DNA from 2 places in the Prescottella sp. GW823-FHT02E09 genome. Region 1 is predicted to be linked to the other one. Evidence: riboswitches for the same ligand, from Rfam matches in the RefSeq annotation. Region 1 holds a riboswitch; the other holds the start of a gene.
What was found. Region 1 has a riboswitch for S-adenosylmethionine ahead of AC1RIF_RS07820 (bifunctional o-acetylhomoserine/o-acetylserine sulfhydrylase). Riboswitches for the same ligand answer to the same signal wherever they lie in the genome.
Positions count from the first base shown of each region.

Region 2: it holds a riboswitch for S-adenosylmethionine, as region 1 does, so the genes downstream of both, AC1RIF_RS26540 (aminotransferase class V-fold PLP-dependent enzyme) here and AC1RIF_RS07820 (bifunctional o-acetylhomoserine/o-acetylserine sulfhydrylase) in region 1, are expected to answer to the same signal.

Region 1 is NZ_JBXAJP010000003.1:15,467-21,226, reverse strand. It holds gene metX (homoserine O-acetyltransferase MetX) at 1-594, opposite strand, end outside; gene AC1RIF_RS07820 (bifunctional o-acetylhomoserine/o-acetylserine sulfhydrylase) at 591-1,892, opposite strand; SAM riboswitch class IV at 2,032-2,147, opposite strand; gene AC1RIF_RS07815 (amino acid permease) at 2,352-3,743, shown strand; gene AC1RIF_RS07810 (NADP-dependent isocitrate dehydrogenase) at 3,987-5,210, shown strand; gene AC1RIF_RS07805 (MFS transporter) at 5,396-5,760, shown strand, end outside.
Region 2 is NZ_JBXAJP010000015.1:92,868-98,627, reverse strand. It holds gene AC1RIF_RS26560 (Pls/PosA family non-ribosomal peptide synthetase) at 1-365, opposite strand, end outside; partial or broken gene AC1RIF_RS26555 (YciI family protein) at 247-858, shown strand; gene AC1RIF_RS26550 (YciI family protein) at 1,127-1,285, shown strand; gene AC1RIF_RS26545 (RNA polymerase sigma factor) at 1,535-2,209, shown strand; SAM riboswitch class IV at 2,281-2,395, shown strand; gene AC1RIF_RS26540 (aminotransferase class V-fold PLP-dependent enzyme) at 2,449-3,768, shown strand; gene AC1RIF_RS26535 (hypothetical protein) at 3,967-4,602, shown strand; gene AC1RIF_RS26530 (methyltransferase domain-containing protein) at 4,613-5,371, opposite strand; gene AC1RIF_RS26525 (oxidoreductase) at 5,392-5,760, opposite strand, start outside.

The DNA of each region.
Region 1 (5,760 bases):
CTGGGTGCCGATCTGATCCGCGGTGGCGCGTGCGCCCACCGCGAGGATCAGTGCAGAATCGACCCGATCGGGATGCCCGACAACCCATTCGAGTGCGCGCATGCCGCCCATCGACCCACCGACGACGGAAGACAGGCGCTCGATGCCGAGCAGGTCCGCGAGCGCGACCTCGGCGGTCACCTGATCGCGGATGGAGATCGAGGGGAACCGCGAGCCCCACGGCGAGCCGTCGGCCGCGAGCGAACCCGGGCCGGTGGTGCCGCGGCAGCCGCCCAGCACGTTGGTGGCGAGCACACACCACTCGTTGGTGTCGATCGGCGCGCCGGGCCCGACCATGCCGTCCCACCAGCCGGGGGAGGGGTGTTCGTCGTCGGCCGGCCCGGTGACGTGGGAATCGCCGGTCAGGGCGTGCTCGACCAGGATCACGTTGTCGCGGTTGGGGGCCAGTTCACCCCACCGCTGGACGGCCAGCGTGACGTCGGGCAGTACCGCACCGCTCTCGAGTTCGATCGAGCCGATGTGGACAGTGCCCAACTGCCCGTCCGGCGGAGGGAATCCGGCCGGACGGGCGTTGCGAACGGAGCTGACGGTCAAGATGCCGCCGCCGCGAACCCGGCATCGAGGTCGGCGAGGATGTCGTCGATGCCTTCGATGCCGACAGCGAGACGAACCAGGCCGGGGGTGACGCCGGACGCGAGCTGCTCGGCGGGAGTCAGCTGCGAGTGGGTGGTCGAGGCCGGATGGATCACCAGCGACCGCACGTCACCGATGTTGGCGACATGGCTGTGCAGCGTGAGGGCGTTGACGAACTTCTTGCCGGCGTCGACGCCACCGGCCAGCTCGAACGCGACGATGGCGCCGGTGCCGCGCGGGGCGATCGTCTTGGAGCGCTCGTGCCACGGCGACGACGGCAGCCCGGCGTAGGACACCGACGAGACCTCCGGACGGGCCTCGAGGTACTCGGCGACGGCCTTGGCGTTCGCGACGTGGCGCTCCATCCGCAGGCTCAGCGTCTCGATGCCCTGTGCGATGAGGAACGCGTTGAACGGCGAGATGGCCGACCCCAGGTCGCGCAGCAGCTGCACACGCGCCTTGAGGGCGAACGCCGGTGCGCCGAGGTCCGCGTAGACGACGCCGTGGTAGCTCGGGTCGGCGGTGGTGAAGTTGGTGTGCCGGCCCTGCGTCCAGTCGAACTTGCCGCCGTCGACGATGACGCCGGCGACCGCGGTGCCGTGGCCGCCGAGGTACTTGGTGGCCGAGTGGACCACGATGTCCGCGCCGTGCTCGAACGGACGGATCAGGTACGGGGACGCGACCGTGTTGTCGACGATCAGCGGGATGCCGTTCTCGTGCGCCACCTTCGAGATCCCCGGAATGTCGAGGATGTCGTTGCGCGGGTTGGAGATGGACTCGCCGTAGAACGCCTTGGTGTTCGGGCGGATCGCGGCACGCCACTGCTCGATGTCGTCGGGGTCCTCGACGAACGAGACCTCGATGCCCAGCTTGCGCAGCGAGTAGTGGAACAGGTTGTACGTGCCGCCGTACAGGCGCGGGCTCGACACGATGTGGTCCCCGGCCTCGGCGAGGTTGAGGATCGCGAACGTCTCGGCGGCCTGGCCGGACGACAGGAGCAGCGCCGCGACGCCGCCCTCGAGCGCGGCGATCCGCTGCTCGACCGCGTCCTGCGTCGGGTTCATGATGCGGGTGTAGATGTTGCCCGGCTCGGCCAGCCCGAACAGCGCAGCCGCGTGATCGGTGCTGTTGAACGTGTACGAGGTGGTCTGGTAGATCGGCAACGCGCGGGCGTTGGTGGTGCCGTCGGGCAGCTGGCCGGCATGGATCTGCTTCGTCTCGAAGCTCCAGGTGGTCGAGGCGTCCGTGATGTCGGTCATGAGTCGTCTACTCCAGGTTTCGGGAGGTGATGAGACGGCGCGGCGGCATACGCGCGCCGGAATGACTGGGCTATCTGCGACAACAACACATGAGAAACCTCCGGTGGGGCATGGCCCGGTCAGTGGGTCCGTCCCAGCGGACCCGCGCTTGTCACCCGGCTCTCGCCGGGAAACCTGGTCATCACCCGGGGCACCCCACCGCGGTTGGAGGGTTGCCGACCAGCGAGCCGGGGCTTGACGCTGGCACTCATGACCTGTCGCCGATAGTAGCGGTATCGACCGCGCGGTTGGAAGGAGGGCGGGGAGAAACGGGTCGGGCGAATGTGACGTACCCCTCCTCGCGTCGAATGCGGATTCGGGACTGGACATATCGCACGGCCGGTGACGTGGCCCACAGAAGTAGTCTTTCGGTCGACGCAGCGCCTCAGCCGTAACCGCCCCGTTCCAGAGAGTTCGATTGTGAAAGACACCGCCGCGGCACTGACCCGCGGCCTCACAGCGCGCCACATCCGCTTCATCGCGCTCGGCTCCGCCATCGGGACCGGGCTCTTCTACGGTTCCTCGGAGGCCATCCACCGGGCGGGGCCGGCCGTGCTGCTGGCGTACCTGATCGGCGGCGCGGCGATCTACATCGTGCTCCGCGCGCTCGGCGAGATGGCGGTGAGCAACCCGGTGACGGGGTCGTTCGGCGAGTACGCCAGCAAGCACCTGGGTCCGCTCGCCGGTTTCGTGACGGGCTGGACCTACACGTTCGAGATGATCGTGGTCTGCCTGGCCGACGTGACCGCCCTCGGCGTCTACATGGGCTTCTGGTTCCCCGACGTGCCACGGTGGATCTGGGTGCTGGCCGTCGTCTTCTTCATCGGGGCGATCAACCTGCTCAGCGTCAAGGTCTTCGGTGAAGTGGAGTTCTGGTTCACGATCGTCAAGATCGTGGCGATCGTGGCGATGATCGCCGGTGGTGTCGCGGTCCTGGTGTTCGGTTTCGGGCTCCACGACACCAGCGAAGGCGTGTCGAACCTGTGGGACAACGGCGGGTTCTTCGCCACCGGGTTCGGCGGATTCGTCGGCTGCTTCGCGATCGTGATGTTCGCTTTCGGTGGCACGGAGATCATCGGTATCACCGCGGGTGAGGCCGAGGACCCGGAGCGGACGGTGCCCAAGGCGATCAACACGGTGCCGGTCCGGATCATCCTCTTCTACGTACTCACGTTGGCCGTGATCATGGCGATCACCCCGTGGCAGGACATCGGATCCGAGGGTAGCCCGTTCGTCGAGATCTTCCAGAGTCTCGGCATCGGCGGGGCCGCGGCGGTGCTGAACGTCGTGGTGATCACCGCCGCGCTGTCGGCGATCAACAGCGACATCTTCGGTGCGGGCCGGATGATGTACGGCATGGCGCAGCGCGGTCAGGCGCCCGCGGTGATGCGGCGGGTGTCCCGCAACGGGGTTCCCTGGATGACGGTGGTCATCATGATCGCCACGCTGCTGGTCGGGGTGTTGCTCAACTATCTGATCCCGGATCGGGTCTTCCTCGTCATCGCGTCGATTGCGACCTTCGCCACCATCTTCGTCTGGTTGATGATCCTGTTCGCCCAGTACCGCTCGCGGAAGCAGATGACGTCCGAGGAGGCGGCGGCCCTGAAGTTCCCGGTGCCGTTCTGGCCGTACGGGCAGTTGCTGGCGATCGGGTTCCTGCTCTTCGTGGTCGTCGTGCTGGCCTTCGACGCCGACACCCGGGTTGCGCTCGTGGTCGGCGCGGTGTGGCTGGCCCTGCTGGCCCTGGCCTACCGACGTTGGGTCGTGTCGAGGCCCGTCGCTCCTGAGGGTGAGGCCGTCGACCGCCTCTGACGTCGGCCGCGACCCCGCTCACGGCCCTGAGGTGGGGAAAGTTACCCAGCGGTAGGGTATGCGGCTTCCGGCCCGGTGGTTGCGGTCCGGGCGGATAGCAGTACGCTCGTCATGTTTGGGTCGGCCCTCACACGGGAGATTCGGACCGTATACGTTTGATAATTGAACCGTTGGCGGACCCGCCCACAAAGTGGTCCGTGCACGTGGAACCAGGGAAACTTCCTAGGAGGACACGAAGCCCCCATGTCCAAGATCAAGGTCGAAGGTAAGGTCGTCGAACTCGACGGCGACGAGATGACTCGCATCATCTGGCAGTTCATCAAAGACAAGCTGGTCCATCCCTACCTGGATGTCGACCTGGAGTACTACGACCTGGGGATCGAGCATCGCGATGCGACCGACGACCAGGTGACGATCGACGCTGCAGAAGCGATCAAGAAGCACGGTGTCGGCGTCAAGTGCGCGACGATCACCCCGGACGAGGCTCGGGTCGAGGAATTCGGCCTGAAGAAGATGTGGCGTTCCCCGAACGGCACCATCCGTAACATCCTCGGCGGCACCATCTTCCGTGCACCGATCCTGATCTCCAACGTCCCGCGTCTGGTTCCCGGTTGGACCAAGCCGGTCATCGTCGGACGTCACGCGTTCGGTGACCAGTACCGCGCCACCGACTTCAAGGTCCCCGGCGCCGGCACCGTCACCATCACCTACACCCCCGAGGACGGCTCCGAGCCGATCCAGCACGAGGTGTGCCGCATTCCCGAGGACGGCGGCGTCGTCATGGGCATGTACAACTACAAGAAGTCCATCCAGGACTTCGCCCGTGCCTCGCTCGCGTACGGCCTGCAGCAGAACTACCCGGTGTACCTCTCCACGAAGAACACCATCCTCAAGGCCTACGACGGCATGTTCAAGGACGAGTTCCAGAACATCTACGAGACCGAGTTCAAGGCCGAGTTCGACGCCGCGGGACTCACCTACGAGCACCGCCTCATCGACGACATGGTCGCCTCCTCGCTCAAGTGGGAGGGTGGCTACGTCTGGGCTTGCAAGAACTACGACGGCGACGTCCAGTCCGACACCGTCGCGCAGGGCTACGGCTCGCTGGGCCTGATGACCTCCGTGCTGATGACCCCGGACGGCCGCACGGTCGAGGCGGAGGCCGCACACGGCACCGTCACGCGCCACTACCGTCAGCACCAGCAGGGCAAGCCCACCTCGACGAACCCGATCGCGTCCATCTTCGCGTGGACCCGGGGTCTCGAGCACCGCGGCAAGCTGGACAACACCCCCGAGGTCATCGACTTCGCGCAGCAGCTCGAGGACGTCGTCATCAAGACCGTCGAGAACGGCCAGATGACCAAGGACCTCGCTCTGCTGATCGGACCCGACCAGGGTTGGCAGACCACCGAGGAGTTCCTCTCCACGCTGGACGAGAACCTGCAGAAGGCTCGCGCGTCACGCTGATGCGTCGCTGACTTCAGCTGAAACGGGACGTTCCCCTCGTGGGAACGTCCCGTTTTCTTTCGGTCGGTACCGTCGACCGTCTGCTGTCTCCACCGTGCCCCGAAAGGCATTCCTTCTTGACCATCTCGGCCCCCGCCCAGGCGCCCACCGGCGCGTCGCTCTCACCCTCCGGGCGCCGCCGCGCGATGCTGGCGCTCGCGATGGGCGGCTTCGGCATCGGCACCACCGAGTTCGTGGCGATGGGCCTGCTGCCGCAGATCGCGGGCGGTCTCGGTGTTTCGGAGCCCACCGCCGGGCACGTCATCACCGCGTACGCGCTGGGCGTCGTGGTGGGTGCACCGCTGATCGCGGCGCTGACCGCGCGGATGCCGCGCCGGGCGCTGCTCATCGGCCTGATGATCGCGTTCACCGTCGGGAACGCGGCGGCGATCGTGGCCCCGAGCTACGGCGGGCTGATGGTCGCCCGCTTCGTCGCCGGCCTGCCCCACGGCGCCTACTTCGGGGTGGCCTCCCTCGTGGCCGCGCACCTGGCGGGACGCGGCCACCGCGC
Region 2 (5,760 bases), on a different contig from region 1:
TCGGGGTCGTCGGCATCCACCGGCACGTACGCCGCGCCGGCCGCGAGGACCGACAGGATCGCGACGTACAGGTCGCGCGAGCCCGACGGCATCCGGACACCCACCCGATCGCCCGCGCCGACGCCGGCGTCGGCGAGCCAGCGCGCGCCGGTCGCGAGCTGGTCGAGCAGTTCCGCATACGTCAGGGGTGCGGCGCCGTCGTCGATCGCCGTCGCATCGGGGTACTGCGCCGCGGTCGCCTCGAGGATGTCGACGAGCGTGCGCGGGGCGGGTGCGAGGGCGGACCGGAGGAACTCGACGGGTATCCGGTGCGGCAGTCGCTGGTCCGACTGGTCCGTCTGGTCTGATGCTGGCTGGGCAGACAATCCGGGGTGTCCCTCTCTGTGCCTGGTCGTGCGGGCAACCGGTTCTCTCACGTCCAGATGTCCGGAGGATGAACACCTGTTCGTCGTGCCCGTCCGCCAGGCCGTTCGTTTCCTTCCGATGATTCTCCCCCGGACGTGTCGAAATCCGCGCCCCCGGCACGTCGTGTTCACGAAAGCGGGACAACCGGCCCCGCATCGGCGGAAGGATGGCGACATGCACTACCTGGCATTGCTCGCAGCGGAGGAGAACGGACCCGACTCGATTCCCGGCACCGACGAGTACAACTTGTCGATGCAGCGGCATCAGGAGTTCTGGTCCAGAGCGCAGGAGGCCGTCGCCGGCGGCGGGCTGTATCCCGGTTCGGAGGCCGCGACGATCCGGCACGACGGCGGGAATGCCCTGGTGACGGACGGCCCGTTCGCCGAGACCGCGGAGGTGGTCGGCGGGTACTACGTGTTCGACGCCGCAGATCTGGACGCCGCACTGTCGCTGGTGCGGCAGATTCCCGAGGTCGCGACCGGGCACGTCGAGCTGTGGCCGATGGTGTTCTGGAACGCGGAGGACGAACCGGTCGACACGTGGTGGGCGGCGCTGCTGCGCGAACCGCTCGGGTCCGCGAACGAACCGGGGTCGGCCGAATGGGACGCCCGAGTTGACGAGCACCAGCGGTTCGGTGAGATCGCGGGCGACCGGATCAAGGGTTCGGGGGCGCTGTTCCAGCCGGCGTCGGCGACCACCGTCCGCCTGCGGGAGGAACGAGATGCTGCTGACCGACGGGCCGTTCACGGAAACGAGCGAGATCGCGAACGGTCTGTACGTGCTTGCGGCGCCCGACCGGGACACGGCAGTGGCGCCGGCCTCCCGGATCCCCCTGGGACCGAAGGGCTGCGTCGAGCTCCGGCAGATCGTCGCGGACTGATCGGGCGCACCGGCATGAGGGAGGCGGCGGTGGACCTGGCACGCGCGTTCCGGGAGGAATCCGGGCGCGCGCTGGCCACCGTCGCCGGGATGGTCGGGGACATCGAGATCGCACGCGCCTTCATGCGTCCCGAATCGACAGTGGGACAGCGGCTCAGCCGAGCGAAGTCGAAGATCCGGAACGCGGGTATCCCGTTGCGGCTGCCGTCGCCCGAGCCGCTCCCCGAGCGGCTGCCGGCAGTTCTCGCGTGTGTATCTCGTCTTCACCGAGGGCTACTCGGCGATGGCGGGTGAATCGTCCGTACGCGCCGAGTTGTGCGACGAGGCGCTGCCTCTGGGGCGTCTGCTGTGTGAACTCATGCCCGACGAACCCGAGGTGTGGGGACTGACCGCGCTGATGTACCTGCAGGACAGCCGTCGCGCCGCCCGCGCCGACGAGACCGGCCGGGCCGTCCCGCTCGACGAACAGGATCGTGCCGGTTGGGACGGCGACCGGATTTCGGAAGGCTTGGCGCGCTTGACCGTTGCGCGTGCCGGTGGTGGTGGCCGGTACGCACTGGAGGCCTCGATCGCTGCCGCGCACGCCGTCGCGCCGACGTTCACTGCCACCGACTGGGTGGCGATCGTGCGCGCGTACGACCGCCTGCTCGAACTGTGCGAATCTCCGGTCGTGAGACTCAATCGGGCTGTGGCGGTGAGCTTTCGGGACGGTCCGAGTGCCGGCCTCGACGCCGTCGGCGCCGTGGATGAGGCCGATGTGACCCGGCTGGGTCACGTCGTGGCGGCGGTCCGTGCCGATCTGCTGCGGCGCGCGGGATGTGCCACGGAGGCTGCCTCCGAGTACCGACGGGCGGTGGCACTGGCACGGAACACGTCGTCCCGCCGGTTTCTCGAGCGGCGCCTCGCGGAGCTCGAAGAGGTGTGACTGTCGTCTCACGTTCGAAGGGTTGACGGTGGGTTGACATGGCGCGGACGCCTCTGCCATTCTCGTTGCCAGGTCACGAGTACCAGCGTCAAGCCCCGGCTAGCTGGTCGGCAACCCTCCAACCGCGGTGGGGTGCTCCGGGTGACGACCAGGCTGTCGGCCACAAGGCCACGGCAAGCGCGGACTCCGATGGCGTCAACTCTCATCGCCGACGAGTCCTGAACTCGAAGGATGTCGTGATGACCGCTGTACTGACCGCCGATACCTGCTGCGCCACCGCCCCGATTGCTCAGGTTTCGGGCTGTGACCTGCAGGTTCCGCTTGTCGGGGGTGGAACCTGCACCTATGCGAACTTCGACTACGCGGCCAGCGCCCCGGCCCTGGCTCAGGTCACGGACCGCGTCCAGGAACTGCTGCCCTTCTACGCCAGCGTGCACCGCGGCGCCGGCTACGCCTCGCGCGTGAGCACCGAGGCCTACGAGAACGCCCGCGGATCGGTGGAGCGCTTCGTCGGCGCCGACGCCGACCAGGTCGTCGTCTTCACCCGCAACACCACCGACTCGCTCAACCTCCTCGCCAACTGCGTGCCCGGCGACGTCGTCGTCCTCGACATCGAGCACCACGCAAACCTGTTGCCGTGGAAGAACTCCCGCATCGTCGAGGCCGCCGACACAGTCGCCGAGACCATCCGCCGTCTGGTCGCCGAACTGTGCGCCAAGCCCGCCGCGCTGCTCGCCGTCACCGGGGCCTCCAACGTCACCGGTGAGGTGCTGCCGATCGCGGAACTGGCCGACATCGCGCACCGCTGCGGCGCCCGGATCCTCGTCGACGGCGCCCAGCTGACCCCGCATCGCCGCGTGAACCTCACCGAGTGCGGCGTCGACTACCTGGCCTTCTCCGGGCACAAGCTGTACGCACCCTTCGGCGCCGGCGTGCTGGTCGGCCGTCGTGACTGGCTCGACGACGCGCAGCCGTACCTCGCCGGTGGCGGCGCTGTCCGCGAGGTGACGATCGACGAGACCTGCTGGGCGCCCGCACCCGCGCGCCACGAGGCCGGCAGCCCCAACGTCCTCGGTGTCGCTGCTCTCGCAGCCGCGTGTGATGCGCTGTCCGCCTTGAACTTCGACCGTGTCGTCGAACACGAACGGGTGCTGTCGACCCGCCTCGCGGACGGCCTCGCGGAGATCGACGGTGTGCACCTGCTGCGTCTGTGGTCGGACGCGCCGGACAGCGTCGGCATCGTCACCTTCACGATCGACGGCTTCGAGCCGGGCCGGATCGCCGCGTTCCTGTCGGCCGAGCACGGAATCGGTGTGCGCGACGGCCGCTTCTGCGCTCACCCGCTGCTCAATCGCATCGGCCACGCCGGCGGTGCCGTGCGCGCCAGCCTTGGGTTGGGCACCAGCTCGGGCGACGTCGAACGCCTCATCGCGGCCGTCCGCCAACTCGCCGCCGGCGACGAGACCTGGAACTACGGCAAGACCGACGGCCTGTGGAACCCGGTTCCCGAGACCCGCGGATTCTCCGAGCGGGCCACCGGCTCCTCCGAGTGCGTGTAGCCGGCACTGCCACCGAAATCGCCGTGATTCGAACCCTGGTGGGGACGCGAGGAGACAAATAGCGTGACGCGCATGGAGTCGACGAACACGGGCGGTCACTGGTCCCGCCGGCACGTCGACATGTGCCGCACCTCGTCCGGCATGTGTACGCGCTGATCATTCCGCGCCCCTGTACCTGCTTTCCTGCGAGGAATTGTCATGTCCGAGAACGTTCTCACCGCCCTCTCCACTGCCGTACCCCACCGCCCGCTCCGCGTCGCCGTCGAACTGGCCGGTGCGGGACACCACCCCGCCGCGGCCCGTGTCGCCGGCAACGTCCCGCTCACCGGCCCCGACTACTGGGTCGACCTGACCGATGGCCCCGACGAGCTCGACCTGGCTGCGCAGCCACCCGTCGTCTTCCGGATTCGGGCGTCCGACCTGCGTGAGGCACAGCAGACCCGAGCTCGGATCCGGGCGGAGGCGGCCGCCGAGGGACGCGATCCCGACGGGATCACCGTGCTGGTCGACATCGAGACCCTCCTGGCCGGCGATTCCCGAAGCGCGCGTTCCGAACTCGCGTTGCTCGACGAGACCCTGGGAGTGCCGCACCTGCCGGCGTCGCTGTCCTACATCGGGACCGCCGAGGGGCTCGCGAGCCTGATCGCCGACATCCACGCCGCCGACGTCGCGGATGGGGTGACGCTGGTTCCGCTCGCGCTCCCGAAGGTCCTCGAGCGCGTGGTCGACGGCACGCTGCCGTGGCTCGAACGCCGCGGGCTCGTCACCGCGTCCGAGACTGTCCACGACGCGCTCGCGCGGTTCGGGCTGCATCGTCGCGCACGCGCGTCCTGAGACCGTTCCGTCAATCCGGCTTGCGGGCCTCGATGAGAAATCGGGTGGAATGGGCGACGAACGACCCCTCCATGCGGATGTGTCGGTCGAGGTCCCGCAACCGGTCACGGTAGGCGCCGACGGTGAAGCCCGGAACGATCCAGATCACCTTCCGTAGGAAGTAGACCACCGCTCCGATGTCGAAGAACTCCATGCGCAGTCGCTCGAACCGCAGATCCACGATCTCGAGTCCGGCGGCGCGCGCCTCGGACGCGGCCGTGTCGGGATGCCTCAGTAGACGCGCCTCGGGCTGTGGGCCGAGGAAGAACTCGGCGAGCTCGAAGACGCTCTCGGGACCCACGTGTTGGGCCAGATAGGTTCCACCGGGGGCGAGCACCCGCGCGATGTCCGGCCAGGAAACGACATTGGGGTGACGGCTGCTGACCAGGTCGAAGGCGTTGTCCGCGAAGGGTAGTGGTGGCTCGTCCGACGCCGCGACCACCACCACGCCCAACGGGTGCAGTACCTCCGCGGCCTTCGCCAGGTTGGGTGGCCAGGACTCCGTCGCGGCCATCATCCGGGGAATCGCGCCGGCGCCCGCGAGGACCTCGCCGCCGCCGGTCTCGATATCGAGTGCGGCCGTCGCTCGAGCAAGGCGCTCGCCCAGCAGCCGCTGATAGCCCCACGACGGCCGCTGTTCGGTGGCGCGGCCGTCGAGCCAGGAGAACTCCCAGCCGTCGACCGAAGCGGCCTCGGCTTCGGTGACCAGGCTGTCGAAGGTGCGCTCCATTTCCGTGACCGTCCCAGTGCTCACAGCGTTTTGATCAGCCCGCCGTCGATGACGACGTCGGCCCCGGTGGTGTTGCCGGATCGCTCGCTCGCGAGGAACAGCACCAGATCCGCGACCTCGTCGGGGCGGGTGAAGCGTCCGGTTTCGGACCCGGCGGCGGCGGCCGCGACGACCGCCTCCGCGGTGCTGCCGCCGACCCGGGCAACGGTGGAGGCGACCCCGTCGTCGGCGAGCCACAGGGCGGTGGTGACCGGTCCGGGGCTGACCGTATTGACCCGAATGTTCTGACCCGCAACTTCTTTGGACAGTGATTTGCAGAAGTTGGTGAGTGCGGCCTTCGCAGCGGAGTAGTCGACCACCCCGGGATCTGGCAGGAACGCGTTGACCGA